Regions from separate parts of the Rouxiella sp. T17 genome, predicted to be linked through region 2. Evidence: predicted binding sites of a transcription regulator. Region 2 holds the regulator's gene; the other holds the start of a gene.
The links. Region 2 encodes LexA, which represses DNA repair genes until DNA is damaged. Its sites were predicted from a motif close to TNCTGTATGTACATACAGNA; they were not measured.
Positions count from the first base shown of each region.

Region 1 (3,423 bases), on a different contig from region 2:
ATTGCTACCAGTGAAACCTCAGGCATATCAAGGCCTTCTCGTAACAAGTTGATGCCGACCAGCACGTCGAACTCGCCAAGACGCAGGTCACGGATGATCTCGACACGCTCGACGGTATCGATATCTGAGTGCAGATAACGCACTTTCTCGCCGTGTTCTTCAAGGTATTCGGTGAGATCTTCGGCCATGCGCTTAGTCAGCGTGGTCACCAGCACGCGCTCGTTTATCGCAACACGTTTGCGGATCTCGGAGAGGAGATCGTCGACCTGCGTGCCTACCGGACGCACTTCGATCAGCGGATCGAGAAGGCCGGTCGGTCGGACCACCTGCTCGACGACGTCACCGCCCGATTTTTCCATCTCGTAATTACCCGGCGTCGCGGAAACATAGATGCTCTGCGGCGCCAGCGCTTCAAACTCTTCAAAGCGTAATGGACGGTTATCCAGCGCCGACGGCAGGCGGAAACCATACTCAACCAGCGTTTCTTTACGCGAACGGTCGCCTTTATACATCCCGCCGATTTGCGGAATGGTGACGTGGGATTCGTCGACAATCAGCAGGCCGTCAGGTGGCAGGTAATCGAACAACGTTGGCGGTGGCGCACCCTCGCCGCGACCCGAAAGGTAGCGCGAGTAGTTCTCGATGCCGGAGCAATAGCCCAGCTCGTTCATCATTTCAAGATCAAACTGGGTACGCTGGCTGATGCGCTGCTCTTCCAGCAGTTTATTGCTCGACAGCAGATTTTTGCGCCTGTCTGCCAGTTCAACCTTGATCTCTTCCATTGCCTGCACAATGCGTTCGCGCGGCGTCACGTAGTGCGTTTTTGGATAAATAGTAAAGCGCGGCACTTCCTGCGCAATCTGGCCGGTGAGCGGGTCGAACAGAGACAGACGCTCAACCTCTTCATCAAACAGCTCGATACGCAGCGCCAAATCGTCAGATTCCGCAGGAAACACATCGATCACCTCGCCGCGCACGCGGAAGGTACTGCGCTGAAACGCCTGATCGTTACGGGCATATTGCAGCTCCGCCAAACGACGCAGGATCGAGCGTTGATCGATGATCATCCCTTTCGTGAGATGCAGCATCATCTTGAGATAAAGATCGGGGTCGCCCAGACCATAGATAGCCGACACGGAAGCCACCACGATAACGTCACGGCGTTCAAGCAGCGCTTTAGTGGCCGAAAGTCGCATTTGCTCGATGTGTTCGTTAACCGAGGCATCTTTTTCGATAAAGGTGTCGGAGCTCGGCACATAGGCTTCTGGCTGATAGTAGTCGTAGTAAGAAACAAAATATTCCACCGCATTCTCGGGGAAGAACTCTTTCATTTCGCCATACAACTGCGCCGCCAGCGTCTTGTTAGGCGCAAGCACCATGGTCGGACGGTTAAGATCGGCAATCACGTTGGCGACGGTAAAGGTCTTGCCCGAACCGGTTACGCCCAGCAGCGTCTGGTGAGCCAGGCCATTTTCAAGCCCTTCTTCCAGACGACGGATGGCCTCAGGCTGATCGCCCGACGGTTTAAATTCGGAATGTAGTTTGAATACTTTGCTCATTGCGGGCTACCTGAGATGAGAACGTGCAAGACCGGAGAGGAAGTATGGAACACCCCCTCCTCATGTCAAATGGATCACTACAAAGTGTAGATCATATATTATACTGGATAAATACACAGGTTTAAATGGTGATTTTTTAGCTAATAAACTTTTTGCAATTTACGGGGTCTCAAAGAGGAATAGAACAGAACCAAAAAAGGGCAATTAGGCGTTCAACTTTCACCATAAGGATCCTTTATCTTCAGATTCCGTCGTCAAACAAGTTTTTCAAGGGCGTTGACTAAAAATTACACGGAAACGGTGAAGAAACACTCATGGTATTGATTTTAATTAAGCTGTTGAAAAATAGGAATTTCCTTAAAAAGCCGACAATCCGGTCAAACTAAGCTCAGCCCGCGCCCAGACTAGCGTGCAGCAACTTTTATTGCGCTCATGCACAAGGTTATCCACAGGAATAGTGGATAAGTCTCAGCACGCCGCTTGGGGCCTGCGTTGACAAAAATCGACATTTTCTCAAACCCGGCCAATTTGACGTTTTTTTAGTTATTTTTTTACATTTTTATGACTATATATATTCAGATTTAGCCTAGATAAACTTCCTGTTTTGATTTGCAAATTCAGGATCACCCTCTCTCTTTGCCCTTTTATCACTTTTTATCTTTTCCTCTTGCACCAAAACTTCCGACCACGGCACTGGCAAAGTGCACCTCATTAACAGACTCCTTGCCGAAACATTACCTTTAGTAAAGCCTGCTCTCTTTTTACTGCTCTTCATCCCGCTTTTTACCCCGCAAAATACTCTTTAAGAGTTATCTTTTCAGAGTTGGCCCAAGAGTTGCAACATTCGTCCTAGACGTCACCTTTACAGATTTTGTACTGAGTGGTGCTCGACTTCAAAAATAGGGTGATTTTGCAATTTTAAGTGACTTTGAAGGCTTTTAAGGCAAATAAACGTAAGTTTTAGCCGTTTAGCACTACGGGATAGCCGTTTTCCAGCTGTTGAAACGGAATGATTTCGGAATAAAAACCGAATTTAATTCTGCTTGGACAGACCTGCGGCATCGTAAAAATGTCAGAAATATGACAGGAGTCGTCGAATGTTGTGTTCAGCAGAACGCGTAATAAATGAGGAACAACTGATGCTAAGCGTAAAAGCCATTAACCAGTATTACGGGCAAAATCATACCCTGTGGGACATCAATCTCGAGCTCTATCGCGGCCAGTGTAATAGCCTGATTGGTCGAAACGGCGTCGGAAAAACGACGCTTATCAACTGCATCATGGGGCATTTGCCCGTGAAAAGCGGGACGATGATTTGGCAGTCGGCCAATCAGGAGCCGCAAAACCTGTTAGTGATGCCGGTAGAAACGCGCGCGCGGATGGGAATTGGCTATGTGCCACAGGGTCGACAGATATTTTCACAGATGAGTGTCGACGAAAACCTGCAAATCGCCATGATGGCCGGACGCAACAAGATGCGCCGCGTACCTTCTCAGGTTTACGATCTCTTCCCCTCTTTAAAAGAGATGGGATCGCGCAAAGCCGGTGAACTCGACGAAAGTCAGCAGCAGCAGCTTGCGATTAGCCGCGCGCTGGTTCAGGAACCTGAACTGTTGATCCTTGATGAACCCACCGAGCACACCAGCGAAGCGATGGAAGCTAATATGGGTAATATTATCCATCGCCTTAATCGCGACCTAGGCCTTACGTTGCTGCTGGTCGGCCACAAACTGCCGTTTATTCGCAGCGTTGCCGACCGTTTTTGTCTGTTAGACGGCGGCCGTAATGTTGCTCAGGGCACGCTGGCGCAACTCGACGATAATTTGGTAAAAACCTATCTCGCCGTATAAGGATCCTGCTTATA
Region 1 covers NZ_JAWUEA010000034.1:79,708-83,130, forward strand. Annotated here, with positions in the region: gene uvrB (excinuclease ABC subunit UvrB) at 1-1,559, opposite strand, end outside; gene SC206_RS13300 (ABC transporter ATP-binding protein) at 2,699-3,409, shown strand.
Region 1: a site for LexA is predicted at 1,661-1,680, ahead of uvrB (excinuclease ABC subunit UvrB). Genes of this name have one in related genera too.

Region 2 (3,423 bases):
GGTTATGTGGCACTTGTTTAATGCCTTTCAACAGTACTAATTGTAGTAGAGAGTTTCGGAAATGCAGGGATATTGAGTCAATCTGCTTATAACTCGGAATAATCCAAAGCATTTAAAACCAGCTATCGCGACGCCAATATTGTCGCCAGACCCAGCCCAACGCCAAACCCCGCAGTGAAAGAAAGACGGCAACCGCAAGCCACAGCGCGTGATTGTGAAGCACGGGTAATGTCAGTAAGGAAATCGCATAACCCGCCGCCGCAACCGCCATGCTGTTACGCATCTCTTTGCCGCGAGTGGCGCCTATAAACATGCCGTCGAGCAGATAACACCACACGCCGACCAGCGGTAACACGATTTGCCAGCCAAGATAGCGATCGGCGAGAGTTCTTAACTCGGGCAGCGAGGTCAGCAGGTTGACGATTTGCTCACCCGCTACGGCATAAACGATGGCAAAACCTACCGCAACCAACCCTGCCTGACGACAGGCCGCATGCCAGACTTTGAGCAGCTGGCTTTTATCCTTCGCGCCAAACGCCTGGCCGGAATGCGCCTCGACCGCGTAAGCAAAGCCGTCCAGCGCAAACGCCGTGAAGGTCAGCAAATTCATTAATACGGCATTTACCGCCACAGTTTGGCTACCTAAACGCGCACCGATCACCGTTAGCGACGCAAAGCACAGCTGGATGAGCAGCGAACGCAGCATGATGTCGCGGTTTAGAGCAAAGAGTTTACGCAGATTGCCGCGCCACGCCTGTTTCAACATCAGCCAGGTGATGCCGCGCCTTCTCATAACAATCGAAACCAGCCACAGGCCGAGCACCAGCGTGGCATATTCTGAACAGACCGTCGCGACCGCAGCGCCTTTCACATTCCAGCCAAGATCAACGACCAGCCACAAATCTAGAATCACGTTAAGCATGTTTCCGGCGATCAGCATAATGACCGGCGCACGCACATATTGAATGCCCAGCAACCAGCCCAGAATCACCAGATTCGCCAAAGAGGCCGGCGCGCTATACCAGCGAATAGACAAGAAAATCTGCGCCTGTTGCAACACGGCCTGACTGCCGCCCACAATCTGTAAAGCGAGCGAAATCAAAGGGTGGCGAAACAGGAAGATCAGCGCCCCGGCAATCAGCGCCAATAAAAAAGGCTGCACGAAAGCGCGGGCTAGCCGAACATTATCTTGTGCGCCGAGCGCCTGCGCGGTTAAACCTGTGGTACTCATGCGCAGGAAAAGCAGCAGCATAAACAGGAAGCTGGTTACCATGGCACCCACCGCGACGCCGCCGAGATAGTCGGGGCTGTCGAGATGGCCGATGACGGCAGTATCGACCAGTCCTAATAGCGGCACGGTAATATTGGAGAAAATCATCGGGAGAGCCAGCAACCACAGCGCTTTGTCGGTCGGGCTTAGAAAGGTGCTTTTTATTTTATGAAGTAGGGGCATGTTATTTTCTAAATCAAGGACAGGCTAGAAAATGCAGACATGAAAGGCGGCGCTCAATAAATGGGTGTCGATCCCAACTTAAGCAGCAACGCTTTTAAAGTAAAGCCAGACTTAACACGCAATGACTTAACACGTCATCATTTAACGCGTAATGACGTAACGCGTAATCCTTAACGTGTGACAAGGATGCAGCATGACGACATAGAAGAGCCGTCACGCTCGATTGCAGCTAATAAAAACTAGGACCAGTCGCCGTTACGAATTACGCCTACGGCCAAGCCTTCAATGCTGAAGCTCTGCTCGCGCAGGTCGACAACGATTGGCTCGAAGTCACTGTTTTCAGGCAGCAGCTGAATAATATTGCCCTGCTTTTTGAGACGTTTTACTGTCACTTCGTCGTCGATACGCGCAACCACAACCTGACCATTACGGGCATCCTGGGTTTTGTGGACAGCCAGCAGATCGCCGTCGAGAATACCGATATCACGCATCGACATGCCGCTGACGCGCAGCAGGAAGTCGGCGTTAGGTTTGAACATTGCAGGATCGACCTGATAATGCGCTTCGATGTGCTGAGTCGCGAGCAAAGGCTCACCGGCAGCAACACGGCCAATTAGCGGCAAACCGTCTTCTTCTTCCATTAACAGGCGAATACCGCGTGACGCACCGGAAACAATCTCGATGACGTTCTTGCGCGCCAGAGCTTTCAAATGCTCTTCTGCCGCGTTGGGAGAACGGAACCCGAGTCGGGTAGCAATTTCTGCACGCGTTGGCGGCATACCGGTGGTGGCGATATGATCGCGAATAAGGTCATAGACCTCTTGTTGTCTAGCTGTAAGTGCTTTCATGTCGCCCCCTGTTTGTTTATACAGTCTAGCTGTGAGTATATACAGGTAAAGCTGGAATGAAAACCAGAGAGTACACAAAAAACAAACATTAAGCGGCTTTTAAATATTCAATATTCTTTTGCCGTCACTTTCGCCAACTTTTGCCGTAACTCTAGCGCCAGTGCGGCACGAGGATCGTTAACCAGGTAAAAAGTGCAAATAAAATGGCGATCAGCACGGCGGCGGAGCCCATGTCTTTCGCCCTGCCCGAAAGGGTGTGAAATTCTGGCCCGATTCGGTCAATGGCGGCTTCTATGGCGCTGTTCAATAATTCAACCACCAGCACCAAAATCAGTGATCCGATCATTAAAATACGCTCGATGCTGCTCACATCAAGGTAAAATGCCAGTAAGATGGCGGGAATGACGACCACGGCTTCCTGTCGAAAGGCGGCTTCGTGCTTCCAGGCCGAGGTTAATCCTTTTAAAGAATATCCGGCAGCCTTGTAAATTCGGGTGAGTCCGGTGACCTGATTTGTCATTATATTTTGCGTCTTAAAGTGATTTTCAGGCATTTTAGCCTGAATCGGTTGTCCTATCACCACAGATCTCATACCGGCTTTCTGGTATCCTTGCCGCGAATTGCTAACAAGAGGCTTCACATTTTTTATGTCAGGATGGCGTAGACTTTATTATACCTTACTGAATTTACCGCTAAAAATGCTGGTAAGCAGCAAGGTCATTCCTACAGATCCGGTGACGGAAATGCGTTTGGACCCAACGCGCCCGATTCTGTATGTTTTGCCTTATAACTCCAAGGCCGACCTTCTGACGCTGCGGGCCCAGTGCCTGGCGCAGAATCTGCCCGACCCTCTCATTCCGCTGGAAATCGACGGCGTGCAGCTGCCGAGCCACGTTTTCATCGGTGAAGGGCCGCGCGTCTTCCCTTATTACCAGCATCAGCAGGAATCGGTAAAGCTGTTCCACGATTATCTCGATCTGCATCGCAATAATCCAAATCTCGACATTCAGATGCTGCCGGTGTCTGTTATGTTTGGCCGTGCTCCGGGTCGTGAAGGTCAAGACACGCCACATTTGCGCGTGCTGAACGGCGTCCAGAAGTTCTTCGCGGTGCTCTGGCTGG
Region 2 covers NZ_JAWUEA010000013.1:25,154-28,576, reverse strand. Annotated here, with positions in the region: gene dinF (MATE family efflux transporter DinF) at 113-1,453, opposite strand; gene lexA (transcriptional repressor LexA) at 1,693-2,301, opposite strand; gene SC206_RS04220 (diacylglycerol kinase) at 2,453-2,821, opposite strand; gene plsB (glycerol-3-phosphate 1-O-acyltransferase PlsB) at 2,949-3,423, shown strand, end outside.